4 regions of the Glutamicibacter sp. AOP5-A2-18 genome follow, and region 3 is predicted to be linked to each of the others. Evidence: riboswitches for the same ligand, from Rfam matches in the RefSeq annotation. Region 3 holds a riboswitch; each other region holds the start of a gene.

Region 1 (5,086 bases), 230 kb from region 3:
CGTGAGCTGCAATCTTGTAAGTGATAACACCGGTCTTTACATCGTCACGGTTAGGCAATCCCAGATGTTCCTTGGGTGTGACATAACAAAGCATGGCTGTGCCATATCGAGCGATCTCCGTAGCGCCGATGGCGCTGGTGATGTGGTCATAGCCCGGAGCGATATCGGTAACCAGTGGGCCCAGTGTGTAGAAGGGCGCACCATCACACAACTCCTGCTGGCGTTCAACATTCTCCCGGACCTTATGGAATGGAATATGTCCCGGTCCCTCAACCATGACCTGTACGTCGTACCTCCAGGCCCGCTTGGTCAGCTCAGCTAGGGTATCTAGCTCAGCGAACTGCGCGGCGTCATTGGCATCAGCAATGGAGCCGGGACGAAGCCCGTCACCCAGTGAGAAAGCAACGTCGTACTGTGCGAAGATTTCGCAGAGCTCATCAAAGTGCGTGTACAAGAAATTCTCTTCGTGATGTGCCAAGCACCAGCCGGCCATGATGGACCCACCGCGCGAGACAATGCCGGTAACCCGGTTGGCAGTCAAAGGAACATAACGCAAGAGCACGCCAGCGTGAATGGTCATATAGTCCACGCCCTGCTCACACTGTTCAATGACGGTATCGCGGAAGATCTCCCAGGTCAGTGCGTTGGCTTCGCCATTGACCTTTTCCAAGGCTTGGTAGATGGGCACCGTTCCGATGGGCACCGGTGAATTGCGGATGATCCACTCACGAGTGGTGTGGATGTCATCACCGGTGGATAGATCCATGACGGTGTCTGCACCCCATTTGGCGGCCCACTGCAGCTTGGATACTTCTTCAGCAATCGAGCTGGTCACCGCAGAGTTGCCGATATTTGCATTGATTTTCACCAAGAAGGCTTTGCCGATAATCATCGGTTCAGATTCCGGGTGATTGATATTGGACGGAATGATTGCTCGCCCGGCCGCCAGCTCGCTGCGGACCAGTTCTACATCGCACTCTTCGCGAACCGCCACATATCGCATTTCAGGGGTGATCACCCCAGCTCGTGCGTAGTGCATTTGGGTTACTGTGGCCCCCTGAACTGCACGTAGTGGTGGCGCCGTGCGTCCGGCCCATTCATCGCTGGCAGTTCCTCGGCGGACCGCTGAGCGCCCGTCATCGTGCAGATTGCGTTCGCGGCCTTCATAGACCGCAACGTCTGCTCGTTCCATGATCCACGGTTCCCGAAAAGGATTCAGTCCCTGAGTTGGTTCGCTACCTGGACCACTGGTGCGATACACCCGTAGCGGTTCATTTGGCTGGCCGTTGGGGGAGTCCGCAAGTTGAATTTGCGTGACGGGAACTGAGATCCCTTCCGATTCGCGGAACGCGAGAGAGTGGGCAGGATGTTGTTCAAATTGTTCCATTGAGAAACTCACTTCCTTCGCCGGCATTACCCGGACAGGTTCAACGGTCGCGGACGGCGATAGCCCGATCTCAGCCCTTGCCATGGGGCTCCCGTGTGGTCGGAGACGACACTAGCATGAAAAAATCGGCGCACAAGAATGGGCGCCAAAATTTGACGCTAGGTCTGAGCGTTGGAAGTGGAAGATGGGGGCGAAGCGAAGTGGCAGCGGGGCCCAAGAAAATAAGTCCAGATAGACGAAAAGAGAGACAGTCTGAATGCAGATTGTCTCTCTTATTTCGAGCCCCCTGCCGGAATCGATCCGGCGACCTCGTTCTTACCAAGAACGCGCTCTACCACTGAGCTAAGGGGGCAACGAGTAAATACTCTACACAGGTTTTTGGCGATTTCAAAATCCGTAACGAGTTTGTAGCTGACGTCACAAGACCCCTACTCAAGTAGGAAAAACGCGCCAGGGGATCGGTTGCTCGATGGTGTTCTGAACGCGGGTAGTCTGCGCCGCGAAAAATGGCAGACCTCGCACATGTTGATATTTGCCTCTTTTGACTGCGAAGCATCAAGATGTACGGATGTTTTGTTGTTGGAAAAGTGATTTTCACTGACTCAAGCGGCAGGAAAGTGGCTCTTCCCAGATGAGGGTGTAGGTCGGCCGGGCGCGTCGGTCCGCAGATAGACGTCGAGGTCTCCCGACGATGGAGGTTCCTACGCCATCCATCCGAAAGACCTCGACGTGTCCGACGCTACCCCGCCGGCCGGCTTCGGCCGCCCTGACCTGACCGCCTTCGCGTCTCATCCCAATCGACCCTGATCGGGTCTGCTGATCCTCTCGACGAGAACGCAGCGACATCATAGCCACCCAACCCCGACCGTCCGGGAAGCCGGGGCACGTCGCATGGCCTGTGCTGCGGGCGTGTCGAGTGGGGCGTCCAGAGGCGACGCAGGAGCGTCGACGCGACGTGCTGAGAGGTGGTTCTAAGGCATGGCGATAGGTCAGGAACGGCGTCGCTCCCTGCGCAGGAGGGAGCGCAGAGTCTCGGCGTTCGCGTAGCCGACCCGTAGCGCGATCTCGGCGGAGGTGAGGTCCGTGGTTGCTGAGAGGTGCCGAGCTCGTTCGATGCGAAGCCGTTGGACGAAGCCGAGCGGAGTGAGGTTGAGCGCCGCACGGACTCGTCGTTCGAGGGTGCGCCGGCTGGTGCCGAGCGACTGCGCGACGAAGGCGACGTTGAACGGTTCGTCCAGGCGGGCGCGCACGAAGCGTTCGAACTCGACGACGATCGGGTCCTCGTGCCGGAGATGTTCGTAGGCGACGAAGGCAGCCTGCGACGGACGCTCGTCGATGATGAGGAGCTTGGCGACATGTTGGGCCAGGTCGGGGCTGATCGATCGCACGAGTGAGAGCGCGAGGTCGATGTGGGCGAAGGCGGCGCCGGCGGTGACGAGGTTCCCGTCGACCACGACCATGGTGTCGAGATCGAGGGCGACGGTCGGATAGCGCTTCAGGAACTCCGGCCCCAGGAACCAGCTGGTCGTCGCCCGCCGATGATGCATCCGTCCGGTCTCGGCGACGGCGAACACGCCGGTGCACGCCGCGGCGATCCGGGTGGTCGCCTCGTCGAGGCGCCCGAGCGAGGCGATGACCGAACGAGCATCTCGGCTCTGGAGGGCGTCGTTGGTAGCGGCGGCCGTAAGGGTTCCAAGCGCAGGGACGACGACCACGTCGAACTCTCCGGACTCCGACAGCGGGTGGTCCACCGACAGGGTCATCGATGCCGTCGTGGTCACTCGCCGTTTCGGTCCGAGGATGGCGAGTTCGATCGGGTCGATCCGCGGGTCGACATCGCCGCGGGCTCCGTCGGCCACCCGCACGATGTCGATGATCGACGCGATAGCCGAACCGAAGCAGCCGTCGATCGCGATCAGTCCAATACGCATGACGTAAACAATAGCAATACTGCCGTATACGCCACTTCTCACATGCCCTTTTTCGTCATAGACTGAACTCGCTTCACCAAGAAACCTCGACACCTAGGAGAACCCCTCATGTCCACACCCGCATCACTTCCGTATGCCTTCGTCGCCAAGATCGTCGCGGCCGATGGACAGCACGACGCGCTCGCCGATCTGCTCACCGGCGCTGTCGCGCTCGCCAACGAAGAAGTAGGAACGATTGTCTGGTTCGCGGTCAGGACCCACGCCGACACCTTCTGGATCTTCGATGCATTCCCCGACGAGGCCGCTCGCGACGCCCACGCCAACGGCGCCATCGTCGCAGCCCTGATGGCCAACCAGCACCTCCTCGGCGCAGCACCCGAGATCCTGGCGGCCGACGTCCTCGCGTCCAAGCTCCCGTAGTCCGCCAACGCACGAGACCATCGCGCCCCGCCGAGCCGTCGCCAGGTCGCGAGCGCTCAGCCTGCGAGGGGTCCGTCGCAGAGGAGAGCGACGTCGGTGTCGGGCAGAGCCGTGAGGCCAGCGCATCGCGCGACCACCAGAACCGAACAGCCCCTGCCCTGCGTTTCCGCAGGTCAGGGGCTGTTCGCCGGAGCCGCCTGTCGGAATCGAACCGACGACCGAATCACGTCGGCTTTGCGTCTATCACTTGATGCGCCCACTGGGCGAACGAGCCGCTGACCTGCGCAAACGCCGAGCGTGGGGGACGCCGCCATCCGGTGGTGACCGACGACGACCGACCAGTACCGACCGTTTCACCGGAGCTTGCGGCGGCGTCGAAGCCGAGTAAGCTCCATTCCTTTAGCTCACCGCGCCCTCCTCCTCGCAGGTCCCGTCGTCGTCGAAGACGTTTCAGGGGTCTTCTCAGATGACGGTGTAGGTCGGCCGGGCGCGTCGGTCCGCAGATAGACGTCGAGGTCTCCCGACGACGGAGGTTCCTACGCCATCCATCCGAAAGACCTCGACGTGTCCGACGCTACCCCGCCGGCCGGCTTCGGCAGCCCTGACCTGACCGCCTTCGCTCGACTCGACGGCCTCGGTCTGAGCGTGACCGGACAACGACTTGAACCGGATCGTGCGGTCCTCGCGTGCCGCGTGGTGGAACCAGATCAGTGGTGCCGACGGTGCGGCAGCGAAGGCGCTGCTCGTGACACCGTGATCCGGCGGTTGGCCCACGAGCCGCTGGGCTGGCGACCGACCGTGCTGGAAGTTGTAGTGCGCCGCTACCGCTGTGCCGACTGCGGACACGTGTGGCGCCAAGACACCAGCGCCGCGGCGGAGCCACGCGCGAAGCTCTCGCGCACCGGGCTGCGGTGGGCGCTGGAAGGGATCGTGGTCGCACACCTCACCGTCGCCCGTGTCGCCGAGGGACTCGGGGTCGCGTGGGACACCGCCAACAACGCGGTCCTGGCTGAAGGCAAGCGGCTGCTGATCAACGACCCCACGGGGTTTGAGGGAGTGAAGGTCATTGGCGTCGATGAGCACGTCTGGCGCCACACCAGGCGTGGCGACAAGTACGTCACCGTGATCATCGACCTCACCCCGGTCCGCGATGGCGCCGGCCCAGCAAGGCTGCTGGACATGGTCGAGGGCCGGTCGAAGGCGGCGTTCAAGACCTGGCTCGCCGACCGCGACGACGCCTTCCGTGACGCGGTCGAGGTGGTCGCGATGGACGGCTTCACCGGGTTCAAGACCGCCGCTGCAGAGGAGATCCCGGACGCGGTCACGGTGATGGATCCCTTCCACGTCG
Region 2 (5,086 bases), 380 kb from region 3:
CCCATGCTAGAAACGGGTATCCTGCCGGGCACCACACAGAGTGCAATCTTTGATGCGGCTGCTCAAGACGGCTGGGAACTGGGTTACGGCCCGTTGCGTCCAGAAGATCTCTACCAGGCCGATGGTGTCTGGTTGGTTTCCTCGATCCGTCTGCTCACTCCGGTGCGCACCTTGGATGCCAAGCCATTGCGTCTAGACGCTGAGCTCCACGAAGAACTCAGCGCCCTCAGCGACGCAATTCGCTAACTCCACACAAGGTTGTAGGTGCCGGCCCACAGGGCCGCACCTACAGCTGCAGCACCCAGGACGATGCCCGCGATAAGTACCGCGGCGTCGGTCCGGGTGAAGGTGGCCGTGCGGATCCAGGTCCGTTTGGCCGTACCAAAGCCTTTAGCTTCCATGGTGGTTGCCAAACGACCGGCACGGCGAATGGCCTGAACCAGCAAGGCCAGGCTCTGACCAAGTTTCGCGCCAATCCGCGCAGCGAGGGTGCCGAAGTTTCCGACACCACGAGCCCGACGGGCCAAGGTCAACGTAGTAAATTCCTCAATCATCAGTCCCAGCAATCGCATTCCGGCTAATGCGCCGAGCACAAAACGATGCGGGACCTTAAGCTGTTGAGACAGTGCCCCGCCCAGATCACTCGGGTTGGTGGTGGCCAACAACAAGATGCATGGAATCGCCAAGGCGAAGGCCCGCAGCCCGGTGGCAATACCGCCCTGCAGCGAACCCTCGGTAATACTGAACAGTCCAAGCTGCGCATAGACTGCGCCACTATCTTGGCCAACCAGTGCAATACCCCACGCAGCAAAAAGCCCTGCCAGTAGCAGCGGCCACGCCCGTTTGAGGAACTTCAGCGGACTGAGACCGGCCAGTGGGAACAACACAACGCTGGCAACAATGATCACCAAAGCCGAGACTGCATCCAATGTACTGATCAAAGGCAACGTTGCGGCAGCCACGGCGCCCAGCTTGGCTAACGGGTTGATCTTAGCTAGCCAGCTATCGCCCACCGGAGCATCCAGTACCGGTCCCTTAGGCTTGGCCACGTCGCCGCTTGGCAGTGCAGCTAGATGAATCTGCTCAGCCTGCAAGACGCTGGCCAAATGTTCATCGTGAGTCACCGCAATGATCGCGGTGTCCTGTTCCAACTGAGCAACCAGCAGCTGCGCTAATTCACGCCACGTATTGGCATCCTGTCCGAAGGTTGGTTCGTCAAGGATCAATACGTCTGGAGAAGCGGCTAACACGGTGCCTACGGATAGCCGACGTTTCTCTCCTCCGGAGAGCGTGAATGGGTTTGCGTCAGCAAGATGTTCCAGACCCAAGCGCACCAGCAGTGACTGCACTAACTGCTCAACTTGTTCCGGCTCGTATTTCAGTTCTCGCCCGCCACTGGCTTTGGCTCTTAACGGAGCAAAAGCTAGTTCTTCACGGACGGTTTGCGCCACAAATTGGTGCTCAGGTTCTTGGAACACTGAACCGATCCGACCAATCAGCGCACCAGCTTTCCAGCTAAACGGTGAGCTGCCAAGACCATTGGCTAGCTGCTCGCTTGCATCAAGCTGTCCTGCGACAGGAGCGAGCAAGCCACCAACGGTGAGTGCCAAGGTGGATTTACCTGCACCGTTTTCACCACGGATGACCGTTGCGGTGCCTGCGCGGACTTGTAGGTTAACCGGGCGGGTGCGCGGTGCTTGCTCAGCTCGGGCGCACACCAAGTCTTTGGCCTCCAGCAAGGTTCCTCCCGGCTGGAGTGTCACTTGTTGGATTTGTGGCAGGTAGCCGGGAACCCACAGACCGGCCGAAGCGAGTTCAGCGCGAAGCTGCTGATCCTCCATGAGCTGTTGCGGGCTCAGATCATGGGCTACTCCGCCACCTGGCTCAAGGACGATGATGCGGTCCATGTGCTGGGCCCAGACTTCCAACCGGTGTTCAACTACCAGCACGGTGGCCCCGCTGAGCTGTGCCGCATTAAGCACGGCATCGCGCAAGGGACCGATCCCCTCTGGGTCCACGTTGGCGGTCGGCTCATCAAGGAGCATCAATCCTGGCTGCATGGCCAAGATACCGGCCAGAGCCAGTCGCTGTTTCTGTCCTCCGGATAGTTCTTGGGTCCGGTGGTCAAAGGAGAGCATGCCTAGACCTACAGCGTCCAATACTTCTGGGATGCGCTCACGGATCACCTCGGGAGCTACAGCAAGATTCTCGGCCCCGAAGGCGACATCATCAGCTACCCGGCTCTGCACCACTTGGGTCTCCGGGTCTTGCTGCATCAGCCCAACCGGGCGTTGGCGAGCAAAGGCATCAGCCCCGTCAATGAGTAGCTCGCCACGCATTTGCTGCGACTCGTCGACTTCCAACAACCCCGCCAGAGCATGTAGCAAGGTCGACTTTCCCGCACCGGAAGGACCAACAAGAAGTACTTTCTGGCCGGCCTGAATATTAAGGTCTAAACCGGAAACCGCGGGAGTTGTTCTTTCGGCATGCTGCCAGCTAAAACCACGCGCAGAAATCTCGGCGCCCCGCCGAGTTTGAGCGTCAGCGCCACGGTTAGCCAGCGAACTCATTTGGCGTCCAGTTTCCCGGACTCGAGGTGAGCACGGCGGCTAGCCAGTGCGCTCAGTGCACCGGTCTTAGCCAATCCACGGGTGGCCAGCCAAGACAGCAGACCAGCGATGATCAGTCCAGAGACGCCGGTGATCAGCACGTGCAAGATCTTTAGTGATGAGGTGTATTCCACGTAGTACGCCAGGATGTAGGCTTCGGAAATACCGGCGAAGATGCCGGTGAAAAAACCTGCAATGAGCGCAACGCTCAGGTTCCACTTACGGTAGCGGAAGATGGCAAAGACCAATTCAGCACCAAGGCCCTGGACCAGCCCGGAAACGATGACGCTCAGACCGTAGTGAGATCCCAGCAATGCCTCGATAATGGCTGCCAGTAATTCGCAGAACACTGCTGCACCTGGTTTGCGGATGATCAGGGCACCGAGTACCGCTGGGAAGAGCCATACGCCAGTCAGCAGTGCAGCGGCAGGTGGGAAGGCAACAAAAGCTAGCGAGAACAGCGGCATGCCTGCGCTCCAAGCCCAGAAGATCACTCCTGAGGCTACGGCGATTACTGAGGCTACGACGATGTCGACAACGCGCCAGCTGGTTCGCTGTTTTGCGACTACTTGGTTCATGGGTGGTCCTCCTATATTTAGGAGGGGAGATGTACGGACTGATGGCATAGTGCTACACCCGTCCGCATCCGAGATGCTCGACTTCCTTCGCCGGTACTAGCCGGAGCAGGTTCGAGGGTCTGCGATCTATCGCACTCTCAGCGTCTTGGCGACTTCTTTTTTGAAGTCTGACGCTCCCCTGTCGGAAAAATTACTGCTCCCCCACCTTACCGCAGGTATGCTGGGCAGAGGAAAGATAAGTTACGACGTTGAAGCGAGGGCAATATGAACACAGTACAGAAACTTGCCACCACCGGAATTTCGATTGGCGCCGGTTTGCTCGGCAGCAAGCTAGTTGATCAGCTGTGGAAGGGCGTCACCGGAAATAAGGCTCCCCGCAAGGGTAGCGAAGAAGCTGCAGAGGCTTCATTCCGTCAGGCGCTCGGATTCGCGATCTTCTCATCGATTGTCGCAGCGACCATCCAGGTCTTGGCAGACCGTGGCACCAACAAGGTTGTCGCACGGTTCAGCAAGTAGCTAATGCTCAAGGAACGGCCCACCAATGGTGGGCCGTTCCTTTTTGTTTTGTTCAGTTTTACACTGCTCAGTTTTTCACTGCTCAGTTTTACTTTGAGTCCTTCGACTCTTCGCTAGAGACTTCAACAGACGCGGTGGCCGGTGCGTCAGATACCGTGTCCACTACTTGCCTCAGTTCATCGGCGTAGAGAGATTGTTTGGCAGCGTGCTTGGTTCGGTAACCAGCGCGCCCAATCATATGTGCGGATACGGGAGCGGTCAGTAGCTGCATCCCCCAAGCCAGGAACAATACTGGAACCACACTCCAGCTACGCAAGTGAATTGCTAGCGCGGTGAAGATCAGCAGAAAGCCAAGTACTTGCGGTTTGGTGGCGGCGTGCATCCGAGTGAGCATGTCGGGGAATGAAAGCAGACCGATACCGGCAATCAGCGACATGAGGCAGCCGGTGATCAGCAGGACGGCGACAAGAATATCGAGGAACAATTCCATTAGGCGTTCCTCTGATCCGAGACGTACCGCGACACCGTAACCGAGCCAATGAAGCCCAAGGTGCACGCAACAACGACAAACAACAGGTAGTCGGTGTGGCGGTTGAAGACCATTTCCAAGCACAACGCCACGGAAATGATCAGCAGCATCACGTCCAAGGCTAAGACTCGGTCAAGAATCGAGGGGCCCTTGGCAACGCGGATCAAGCACGCAACGGTGGCTAGACCCAGCATGATGCCGCAAATCCACATCACGATTGTCATCATTTTTTGCCTCCTACTCGACCAAGAATTGGACCGCATTCGTGCTTGATTGCTTCAAATTCATCGTGGCTACCCATCGCCATGATCACTCGACGTTCAATGTCGCGCACCGCTTCGCGGGCCCGTTCCATGTCGGATCTCGATTCGATGTTGATGTAGTGCAAGTACAGCGTTGATGAGCGCCGGTCAACGTCGATAACAAATGATCCAGGAATCAGCGTCAGTACATGTCCCACCGCGGTGACAATCAAATCCGAGTCGGTACGCAACTCCACGGCGATCACTCCACTGCGGGTTTTCTTTCCCCGGAAGATCGCCAGTCGTGCCACTTGGAAACTTGCCACAAATACTTGACCGATGAACCAGATAAACAGTTCAAAGCAGTACCAGACGTTCACACGGCCCGAAAGGACCACCGGCGGCAGCGGGAAGAGCGTGACAATTATCAGCGCAACGATGACACCGAAGATCAGATTCGCCGGCGAGAAGTCTTGCCAGAGGGCTGCCCAGACAAAGATCAGCAACGCCAGCAGCGGCCATTCCTGTTTGAGTGTTGCCCGGTGACGGACGCCAGAAGTATCAAGCGCATCATGGATACGCTGATCTCTGTGCTTCAGGTTTTTAGTCGAC
Region 3 (5,086 bases):
AGTATGCCGCCCTACCGGCTTTAACTCCGTCGCGCATTGCGGCGGCCATCAGTGGAGCATTGTGCGCCCGGGTCACTGCGCTAGCTAGCAGTACTGCATCGCAGCCAAGTTCCATGGCAAGCGCCGCATCCGAGGCGGTACCCACCCCTGCGTCAAGAATGACTGGAACGTTGGAACGCGAAACTATGGTGGAAATATTGTGTGGATTCAGGATCCCCAAACCTGAGCCAATGGGTGCGCCAGCAGGCATGATTGCAGCAACTCCCGCATCCTGCAAGCGTTGGGCCAGGGCGGGATCATCATTGGTATAGGCAAAAACCTCAAAGCCATCAGCCACTAACTGTTCGGTGGCCCAATAGAGTTCCAATGGATCAGGTAGCAGCGTGTCCTCATCAGCGATGACTTCCAGCTTGATCCAGTTGGTTTCTAACGCTTCGCGGGCCAGCTGTGCGGTGAGCACGGCGTCGCGTGCGGTGAAGCATCCAGCGGTATTGGGCAAAGCAATCACATCATTGCGTTGCAGCAACTCATAAACGTTGCCTGAACCGGATGCTGAAAAATGGCGGATGGCTACCGTGGTGAGTTCTGTCCCGGAAATTTGAAGTGCACTTTCCAGCGTGGACAGCGAGGTAGCACCTCCGGTACCTAGGATCAGGCGTGAGGAAAAAGTTCGTCCAGCAACAACAAATGGGTCCGTGGTTGCATTAAGTTCTGTTATCTCTTGCGCTTCCATGTTCAGCCTCCCTGTGCTGCCGTGACGAGTTCGATTGTGTGTCCGCTCTGCACTGCAAATCCGTTCCATGAGCTGCGCGGCACCACTGTCCCATTGACCGCGGCGGCCAGTCCAAGTTTGCTACCGTCAATGGCTTTGGAATCGTTGTCGAGTTCCTTGCCGATGTGTCTGGCGATGAATTCACGCAGGGACAATCCTGCGTCCACCTGAACGGGTTGGTTATTAACCGTGATGCTGATTGAAGTCATGAACTTTGCTCCAAAAGTGTGTCGGATGAGTAGGTAGGGAAACGGTGCGGGTCAACGTCCTTGAGCATCGCACTGGCCGGCAGGTTTTCTGTCAGGTCAGCGGTGAGCGTTGATCCCAACGGGCTGAGTAGCACTCCGTGACGTGAATAGCCGGTGGAGATCACCAGCCCTGGATCTATACGACCGATTAGCGGGCGGTCATCGGCAGTTGCAGGACGAGCTCTGGCAATGACCTCGTTCAGCGAGCAATCAGAGATGCCGGGAACAAGTCTGCGAGCGTTATCCAACAAGTTGTACATGGCGCCAACGTTGACTTGTGGATTCCCGTCTTCGCGCACGCTGGCTCCGAGAACAAGACTTCCGTCTTTGCGCGGAACCAGATAGACATTTTCTCTGTGCACGATGCCTCGAATAATTCGGGTCACTAATGCAGGGCCGGGTGGGCCTTGGATCCGCAGGATGTCACCATAAACCGGGCGTACGGGAGCTGGTTGAACTCCCCTAACCGTTCCTAGGGCAGTACAGAGAATTGTTTGCTCTGCTTCCAGTCTTGTACCTGAAGACGTCAGCACGGCCGTGGTTTGATTCTTGTCATCCTTGATCACTTCAACACACTGTTCAAGCACGAGATCCGACTGGAAATACTCCAGAAGAATTCGTACCACCGAGCGAGGGTCAATTTGATGATCATCCTCGCAAAGCACCGCACCAGCAATGTTTCTGGCCAGCGCAGGCTCTAGGTTTCGCGCTTGGCTGGGCAACAGCTTTTGAGCTGACAGGCCTAAGGAAGTTTGTAATTCCACCAGCTCGTGTAGGGCTTCACGGTCCGCGGGTTCTGCCGCTACCACCAAGGTTGAGCTTGTCAGATAGTCGGGACGCTGGCCCGAGATCGCTTGAATCCTGTTCACAAAATCTGGATAGCTCTTGTTGGAGGCGGCCAACATCTGATGCAGTGGTCCTTGGCCCCAGACGGTTTCTGCTGCCGGCGCCAACATTCCTGCGGCAGCATGGCTGGCGCCTTGGCCGGGTGAAGGATCAATAATGCAGACAGTGTGCCCGCGCGAGCTGAGCTCAAACGCTGTGGCTAGGCCGATGATTCCGGCACCAACGATGTTGACATGCATAGGCGCACGCTTCCTTCCTACGGCGGCATGACCCGCATCAGGTATAGCGGTCGGCTCAGTGCCCTCTCAGCCTGGTCGATTCAGGCTCCCGCGGAGATGTTGCGATTATAAGCATGACCCAGCTCATAAAAGCGAACTACGGCGGACTTTGTTCCGTCATCTTCTGTGATGTACTTACAAACATGTCGCTTCCGAAGTATCCCGCTGAATTGGTTGCTGGTTCCACGTTGTTGGAAACCATCGTTGAGTTTGAGCAGCAGCTACTGTCTCCTACGATTCGCAACAACCCTGACCAGCTGAGTCTTCTATTGCACAAGAACTTTGGTGAGATTGGAGCCAGCGGACGTACCTACAACCGAGAACAGATTCTTAGATTGTTGGTCGCTGAGGATTCTGGTGGCAGCGCAGGACAGGTTCATGACCCTGTTGGTACACAACTGTCAACAAACCTTGTGTTGCTCCGGTGGTCCACCTTCGGTCACAGGGCAAGTCATCGCACTTCCCTGTGGTTCCACGATCAGGGCCGCTGGCAAATGCTCTTTCACCAAGGAACACTGAGCGCAACGGCAACCGACAAAGAACGCGATACCACCAATGCGCAAGTAGAAAATACCGGCGATGAAATTAGCGTTCGAAAGCTCAGGGTGTCAGATGCCGACGCGGTTTTTGAAGCCTTTACCTCTGATGCAGAAATGCATCGTCAAGGTGAGGCCAGCACTCCCGCAAACGCCCGTAAACGCCCGTAAATATGTTGGCGCCCTACTAGCTGATTGGCGACGTCAATGTCCGTTGGCCATCACGAAGAACGGGCGATTGATCGGCTTAGTTTGCGGCACCTTAGATTCAAGTAATAAGAATGCATGGATTTGGTATTGGATGCATCAGGCATTTAGAGGGCAGTCGCTGACTACTCGGGCTGTGGCTACCCTGGCGAATTATCTCTTTGAGGAGCAAGACATCTACCGCTTGGAATTAGGGTTACGCGCAAATAACCCAGGCTCCCGGCACGTCGCTGAAAGGAATGGTTTTCTGCGTGAAGGTGTTGAGCGGGGCAAATTCCTGATCGACGGTGAGCGTATTGATGTTTTCACTTACGCACGTCTTCGTGATGATCCCGTGTCGTCTGTAGTTCCGTTGCCGTTGAACCTAACTGAGTAAGTTTAATGACACGCAGAAAAGTCGTGGAATCCTAAAAGGATTCCACGACTTTCTATTTGTCCCTGCTGTTTTGATCTAGGTGGTTAGATACCCGGCGTCGTAGGTGGAGTCGTCGGTGGTGCTGGCGGAGCCGGCGGTACCGAACCTGGTTCGTTGGAGACCACCTTGTCGGTATCAATCTTGTTCAGCGTACGAGCCGCTGCGTCACGTCCGCCGAGGCCGAAGGCCAGCGCTGCTGCAAGAGCTGCGCCGATAACAATTGCGCCGAAGGCCATGTTGATGATCGAGTCAGCGATGCCCATGTACTTCAGGCCCATTGCCACGAACAAAGCGATCGCGGTGTATCGGATGATCTTCGAAGCCGTGGTTTCACCCAAGAACTTGCCGATCACGTTGGCAATAACAAAACCTGCCGCGATGATTGCTGCGCCGAAGAGGATCTTGCCACCAAGGCTCAGAATTTCATTGAGGATGTTGGTTATTGCTGGGAAGTTCAGCATCTGTGCTGCCATCACGCCGAAGAACAGAATAATGGCGATCTTGACGATTCCAGCGATGATTCCCGATGCGCTCTTGCCGTCTGGGACTACGCCCCACTCAGCAACTACACGGTCAGTGCCCACACCCTGAAGGGTGGTTTCTAGTAGCTGACCTACGAACTTAGCGATCAATACGCCAACTGCCAATAGTGCAAGGGCCATGATGACCTGCGGGATGGCGGTGAAGACCAGCTGCAACATCTGTTGGGCAGGATCCGAAATTGCCGCGATACCCAAGACCTGCAGTGCCGAGATAGCAACAACAAGCAGGATCAGTGCAAACACAATGTTGGAGATGATTCCAACGATCTTCGCCTGAGCTTCGCGTGACTGAACTTCGTCTACGGGTTCGTTGGCTGGAGTCAGCTTGCGAACGAGACCACTAAAGTCCACCGTTCCCAGTCCGGTATTCAGCAGCTGTCGAACGATATTTGCGATGACATAGCCAATGAAGAAGATGAAGCCGGCACCGATCAGATTCGGGATAAATGCCATGACTCCACCGAGCAGGCCCTGCACCGGTGAAAGAACTTCTGAAAGCGAGAAGACCTGGAGGATAGCGACGAGGCCAAAGAGCCAGACAATCAGCCCGGCAACTTTGCCGAGGGATTGCCCTATTTGAGTTCCGTCATTTCCTTGCTTCTGCAAGAACTTCACTCTGCTCACTAATTTGCCGGCAGCCCAACGAACTATTCGCGCTACAAGCCAAGTAATGATGAGAATGACGAGCGCAATGGCTACTTTCTGTAGCATTGACGCCCAGTCTATGTTGCCTAAGATGTTCCCAGACTGCATTTTCCGCTCCTTCAACGTAGGGACAAGTCGACCCTACGATGAAGGAACTACGCTGACTAGGGCAAAGACTGTAACTCCCAGCCAACGCTCATTGGATATATTCAGGTCTTAGTGCGGTATTCGAAGCAAAAATGGGCGCCTGCAGCGAAATTCGCACATAGTGACCTGAGACACAACTGAATCACAAAATTTTTTGAAACTTATCAAATCTTCAAATCAGTGAATTCACTTGAGTGACTTGCGGTTTCTTAGATCAAGAGTTATTCAGCAAGTCCCAAATCGACTCCAAGGGACTTACTCAACCACTTCGCTGACCACGGAGGCACCGAGCTCGACGGTGCGAGAGACAGTGCAATATTTGTCGTGAGATAGCTTGACGATTCGCTCCACCATACCGGCGGCTTTGCGCCCCTCTTCGGTATCCGGGAACTTAAGATCAAAGCCAAGGTGAATGTCATCCATACGGCTTGCGCCGTCTTCAGTGATCTT
Region 4 (5,086 bases), 2.3 Mb from region 3:
AAGCGTGGATCCACCCGGTACCAGTAGCCTGCACAATCAGGCCCACCACAAAGAGCAACGCGCCAGTCATGACGATGCCGCCAAGGGCACCAGCCATGCTGTGCGACTGGGTGGTGGAAATGACCGGAGCGATCATCGCGAAGGATGAGCCAAGGTAGCTAGGTACCTTGTTCTTGGTCATCAGCAAGAAGATGATGGTGGCCAAGCCGGTAAACAGCAAGGTAGTGGTGACCGGGAAGCCGGTGAGGGTTGGCACCAGAATGCTGGAGCCAAACATCGCCAGGATGTGCTGGGCACCAATGGAAATGGTTTGTGGCCAGTGCAACCGTTCTTCCGGGGCGACAACTTCGCCCGGGTTGATGGTCTTTCCGTTGCCGTGAATGCTCCAGCTCATACAATCCTCCAGATCGTGGCCCGCGCGTTTCAGACCGTAGAAAATTCTACTCGGTTCTGTCGTGCTTGATCGAAGAAGGCCAACTCATGTTCTGAAGATCGCACAAATGCCACCCTCATCCGCTCACGCAGAGCACCATCAGACTGCTTCCACGCCATGCGCACCATGTTGATGGCCTGCTCGGTAGCTAGGTCGAATTCTTCTGATGCGTAGGTGCTCAACCACTTTTCAAAGGGGTGTTGATCGTGATTGGCTGCGGCTAGGCGCTTGCCAATGTCTTGATATAGCCAGTAGCAGGGGAGGATTGCGGCAATCAGTTCCCCGTAGCTTTGTTTGGACGCCGCCAGGTGGTTCACATAGTTCAGCGTGATCGCACTGGGGTTCGCGGTACCTTCAGCGAGGTAACTGCGATGCAGCTGCAATTCACCTTCCAAGATTGCACTGGCTGAGCTAGCCCAGAAGCGTTGCGCTTCGAGATCTGGGGCCAAGGCACTGGCCTCGGCCAATACCTGAGCGTAACGCTGAAGGTAGAAGGCATCTTGGGACAGGTAGTACTCAAAGTCTGCTGAGGCCAATGTGCCATCGGATAACTGGGTGATGAATTCCAGCCCATCGATAGACCCGCGTAGTCCATCAATTTGCTGCCACCACTCTTGCATGGGATCTGCTTCGCTGAAGAAGTCCACAAAGTGATTCACCGGGCCATGCCCGCTACCCACAGTGAGTTGGTCGGCTGCGCCGATAGCGCGCACCAGATAGGCCTTGGACTTCTCAAGAGCCTGTATCCAGTCACCGTCTGTGGCGTAGATAGTGGCCAAGGCGCTGGAGAGGGTGCAGCCGGTGCCGTGGGTGTTTTTGGTCTGGTGTCTTGGACTGCTGAACTCGGCCAGCACTCCAGTGGAACTAACTAGCGCATCAGGGCAGAGGTCTCCAGCCAGGTGCCCGCCCTTGGCCAAAACCAGAACGTCGTGCTTGGCGGCCAGTCGCTGTGCCTGCTCTAGGACTTGTGGCCATTGTGTGGCAGCAGCCTCGCGTAGCAAGCTTGCGAGCTCGAGCAGGTTAGGGGTGATGACGCAGGCGCGGTCCAGCAGTGAATCGAGTGCCGACTCATCTTCTAGTAATCGGTCTCCGCTCGTGGCTACCATCACCGGATCTAGAACGACCGGCGCATCTACGGTATCCAGCCAACTACTGACCGCGCGGATTACTTCAGCATTGGCCAGCATGCCAATCTTGATGGCGTCAATCTGTATATCAGCGCTAACGGATTCCAACTGGGCTAGGACAAAGTCACCATCAATGGCTTGTACTGCGCTGACCCCTTGGGTGTTCTGCGCGGTTAATGCCGTAATCACGCACATGCCATAACCACCGTTAGCGGCAATGGCTTTTAGATCCGCCTGGATACCGGCACCACCGGAAGGATCAGAGCCGGCGATAGAGAGAATATTTTTCACTGTGCCACCGTCCAAGCTGAAACGAGCTGCTCGCTGGCCGTTTGCGGATCCTCGGCATTACAGATGGCACGAACCACCGCTAGGCCCGACCCTCCGCCAGCGCGAATCGCAGCTGCGTCCTGAGCGGTAATGGCGCCGATGGCTACACACGGTAGTTCGGTCAAGGATGCTGCACGGATAAAACCGTCAAGACCCAACGGGGTTGGGTGATCCTTTTTGGTAGGAGTGGCACGCACTGCACCAACACCCAGATAGTCGATGACCTCCGCGTCGAGATTCGCCTGGGCCAGTTGTTCATCGGTGGAAGCGCTCAAACCGATGATGCCTTCGCCGATAATCTCACGGGCAAGTCGCACCGGAATGTCTTTTTGCCCGATATGGATACCGTTGACCGCAGCTCCGGCCGCGCGAGCAGCTAAGAAGACGTCAATCCGGTCATTGATCAATAGTTTGGCTTTGCCCTTGGTTAGTTGGGCTGCAGCGCAGGACAGTTCGAAGAATTCGCGGGCAGACTCATCCTTGGCCCGCAGCTGAATCCATTCGATGCCGCCGGCTACTGCTCCTTGGATGACTTCCAGGGTGGTGCGTGGAGTGCAGCTGGCGGTGTTGGCTACTAGGTAGGCGCCGATATTATCCATGGTTCAGTTCCTCGTACTTCAAAGTCTGTAATTCTTCAGGTTCCGTGGCGGCTAGCGCATCAAGGAACGCCACCGCAAAGCTTCCCGGTCCGGTGCTTGCGGCCAGTGCCTTTTCGGCGGCCAGACCGTAAAAACCGTGGGCGGCGATGGATGCTTCAAAGGGGTCCTCGTGCACCGCGAGCATTCCAGCGTTAAAGGCACCTAGTGCGCATCCGCCACCGGTGATTCTGGTCAGCCCGATACCGTTAGTGTGTACCAGTACAGTACGGGTAGCGTCGATGATCGCATCGGCTTCGCCGGAGATAGCAACAACGCAGCCGTGTTCTTGCGCCAGTTCGCGTCCTGCATCGAGGGCAGCCTGCACGGTATCTGCCGCATCAACACCACGGCCACTGGCATCCTTGCCCGCCAAGGCGAGGATTTCCGAAGCGTTTCCACGGATCAAGGTGGGATGTTCTTGAACTATGCGTCGGGCGAAGTCGGTGCGTACCGACAGGGCGCCGACAGCCACAGGATCCAATATCCACGGGGTGCCTGCTGCGCTCGCCGAGAGCACCGCTTCCTCCATGGCCACCATTTGCTCGGTGCTTGGCGTGCCTAGATTCACCAGCACTGCAGAAGCCAAGGCAGCAAACCCGCCAGCTTCGCCAGGCAGATTAGTCATGGCTGGTGAAGCGCCGGAAGCCAGTAGGACATTGGCGGTGAAATTGGTGACGACGGTATTCGTCAGGCAAAAAACTAAAGGGGAGTGTTGCCGGTATTTTTGGGCAACGGTAGGCAGAGTCATGCGACATCCCTCCGCTAGCGTGAACTAGATCAGGTTCGACGGGTTTCATCTCAGTCGGCTTCTCCGACACCCCGTGTCACTGATCTAGAGCGTACGCAGTGGCAATGCCTAGAACAAATTCTTAACGTTCACGTCTCGCCACTAACGCTTTAAGTGTCGCCGCATCGACATGTTGCGCTGCTGCTAGCTTCCAAAGGTGGTCTACGGCCGCCACCAGATCTTCATGCTCTTCGATGGGGGTAGCGCGTTCATTAACTATCGTGCCGGCCCTGCGTCTTGAAGAAATGAGCCCTTCGGCTTCCAGCTCTTTGTAGGCACGAGCGACTGTTCCGGCAGCTACCCCAAGATCTGTGGCCAACGCCCTGACCGTGGGTAGCTTGCTACCTGCCACTAATTCGCCGAGGTTAATCAGCGACGCGATCTGCGAACGGATCTGCTCATAAGGAGCGGTAGCCGCCTCAAGATCTACCGTGATCTGGGTGCTCATGCGCGCACGCTCGTGGTCAGGCGCGCCTTCGGGCGATTGACCACTAGTAAGGCTGGGATGCAGAAGAGCCCAATGCCTATGGCTAGCACCGCTGGCTCATCGGAAGAGACCAAGCCCGGCAAGAGGAAATACGCACTGCAGAGCACTCGTAAGGCTCGGAACTCCAAGATTTGCCGATACCAGATTTCCTGTTCGTCCGTGAGGTCCCAGGGGACTGCGCAATGGCGGATCCACCAGAAGTAACCGGCCGCGGCTACCAACGTTCCCACGATTATTGCCGAGGTGACCCATGGCGAGAGTAGCTGTTGTGCCCCTGGGCTCAGTGTTTGTGGGGCGTAAAGCAAGATGCTCCCGCTGACGATGAACAGCGCTGCAATCGTGTACACCCAAACCGGAAGATTTTGGCTCTTCGGTTCAGAAAGTGCCCCCAGCTTTGCTCGTGAATGTGCATAGAGCGCGAAGCCGGCAGAGATTACTAGGTACAGGACTACCGCCGCCGCTGACCATGGCAGCGCAAAGGAAGCGCCAACAGCACGGGCCCCGGCTTCACCGAATGGCTCTGGCGTTTGGTCAACGAGTTCACTGGCCGCAAGCCAGATAATCAACGCGGCGATAATCAAGAACGTATTCGCAAAATAGGAAACGGATAGCGTGTGGCTGCGCATCCGGGCGAAGGCGGTGCTACGCAGGCTATTGGCCTCCGGTGCGGCATGCTTTGGAGCCCAGACGAATAGCACGAAGCCCAAAGCCAAGACGGCAAACATGGACACCTTGTTCCACCCGGAACTCAGAACCGGATCGGCGTAGGTGATTGCGGCACCGATGATGTTGGTCAGCAGCCAACCACAATTTCGTAGCAACCGGTTGAGCCAAATTGAGCGTAGTTCTTGGTTTTGGGTTGCGGAGATCCCGGCTAAGGGCCTGCGTTTGAGGATGATTGCACTGATCACGGCAGTGGCCAGTAAAACCGCGAAAATACACAGCGCAAACAGTGGAGCTACTTCAGCGCCTGAAATCCACCCGGATGTGCTGTCCCATGTAGGCGCAACTGCGTCTTCGAAGTCAGCCGCTGAGGATTCAGTACTTTTGCCTTCAGGGATGTGGCCGGCGACCCGGGATATCGGCCACAACATGCAACATGCAAAGATTGCCAGTGAGCCAACTAGGGCACCTAGCTTACGTGGAAAGGGCGTGGTCAACGTGCGTGGTTCCAAAGATGCGACGCGAACTGAGCGCAGTTCTCCAGGCCAAGTAAACAACCCGATGACGTAGACCAAAGTCAGCCAACCGGCGGCACCCAGTGCAATGATGACGCGCGTTGTC

What was found. A riboswitch is a leader RNA that binds a small molecule or an ion and turns the genes downstream of it on or off. The one in region 3 is predicted to bind thiamine pyrophosphate.
Region 1: linked by a shared signal. The riboswitch ahead of thiC (phosphomethylpyrimidine synthase ThiC) and the one ahead of thiO (glycine oxidase ThiO) in region 3 are both predicted to bind thiamine pyrophosphate.
Region 2: linked by a shared signal. The riboswitch ahead of ACT3RW_RS13200 (ECF transporter S component) and the one ahead of thiO (glycine oxidase ThiO) in region 3 are both predicted to bind thiamine pyrophosphate.
Region 4: linked by a shared signal. The riboswitch ahead of thiM (hydroxyethylthiazole kinase) and the one ahead of thiO (glycine oxidase ThiO) in region 3 are both predicted to bind thiamine pyrophosphate.

What each region holds. Positions count from the first base shown of each region.
Region 1 is NZ_JBQSVW010000001.1:2,597,501-2,602,586, reverse strand. Features, by position in the region: gene thiC (phosphomethylpyrimidine synthase ThiC) at 1-1,387, opposite strand, end outside; TPP riboswitch at 1,383-1,492, opposite strand; tRNA gene ACT3RW_RS12510 (tRNA-Thr) at 1,668-1,739, opposite strand; gene ACT3RW_RS12505 (GlxA family transcriptional regulator) at 2,377-3,318, opposite strand; gene ACT3RW_RS12500 (putative quinol monooxygenase) at 3,427-3,738, shown strand; gene ACT3RW_RS12495 (ISL3-like element ISPfr2 family transposase) at 4,303-5,086, shown strand, end outside.
Region 2 is NZ_JBQSVW010000001.1:2,749,599-2,754,684, forward strand. Features, by position in the region: gene ACT3RW_RS13190 (aminodeoxychorismate lyase) at 1-246, shown strand, start outside; gene ACT3RW_RS13195 (ATP-binding cassette domain-containing protein) at 243-2,570, opposite strand; gene ACT3RW_RS13200 (ECF transporter S component) at 2,567-3,187, opposite strand; TPP riboswitch at 3,253-3,377, opposite strand; gene ACT3RW_RS13205 (DUF4235 domain-containing protein) at 3,452-3,703, shown strand; gene mnhG (monovalent cation/H(+) antiporter subunit G) at 3,792-4,193, opposite strand; gene ACT3RW_RS13215 (monovalent cation/H+ antiporter complex subunit F) at 4,193-4,459, opposite strand; gene ACT3RW_RS13220 (Na+/H+ antiporter subunit E) at 4,456-5,086, opposite strand, start outside.
Region 3 is NZ_JBQSVW010000001.1:2,368,880-2,373,965, forward strand. Features, by position in the region: gene ACT3RW_RS11330 (thiazole synthase) at 1-733, opposite strand, end outside; gene thiS (sulfur carrier protein ThiS) at 736-981, opposite strand; gene thiO (glycine oxidase ThiO) at 978-2,105, opposite strand; TPP riboswitch at 2,103-2,207, opposite strand; gene ACT3RW_RS11345 (nuclear transport factor 2 family protein) at 2,288-2,851, shown strand; gene ACT3RW_RS11350 (GNAT family N-acetyltransferase) at 2,790-3,263, shown strand; gene ACT3RW_RS11355 (mechanosensitive ion channel) at 3,347-4,555, opposite strand; gene ACT3RW_RS11360 (OsmC family protein) at 4,892-5,086, opposite strand, start outside.
Region 4 is NZ_JBQSVW010000001.1:46,539-51,624, forward strand. Features, by position in the region: gene ACT3RW_RS00230 (uracil-xanthine permease family protein) at 1-394, opposite strand, end outside; gene thiD (bifunctional hydroxymethylpyrimidine kinase/phosphomethylpyrimidine kinase) at 424-1,851, opposite strand; gene thiE (thiamine phosphate synthase) at 1,848-2,489, opposite strand; gene thiM (hydroxyethylthiazole kinase) at 2,482-3,276, opposite strand; TPP riboswitch at 3,266-3,360, opposite strand; gene ACT3RW_RS00250 (GntR family transcriptional regulator) at 3,398-3,763, opposite strand; gene ACT3RW_RS00255 (hypothetical protein) at 3,760-5,086, opposite strand, start outside.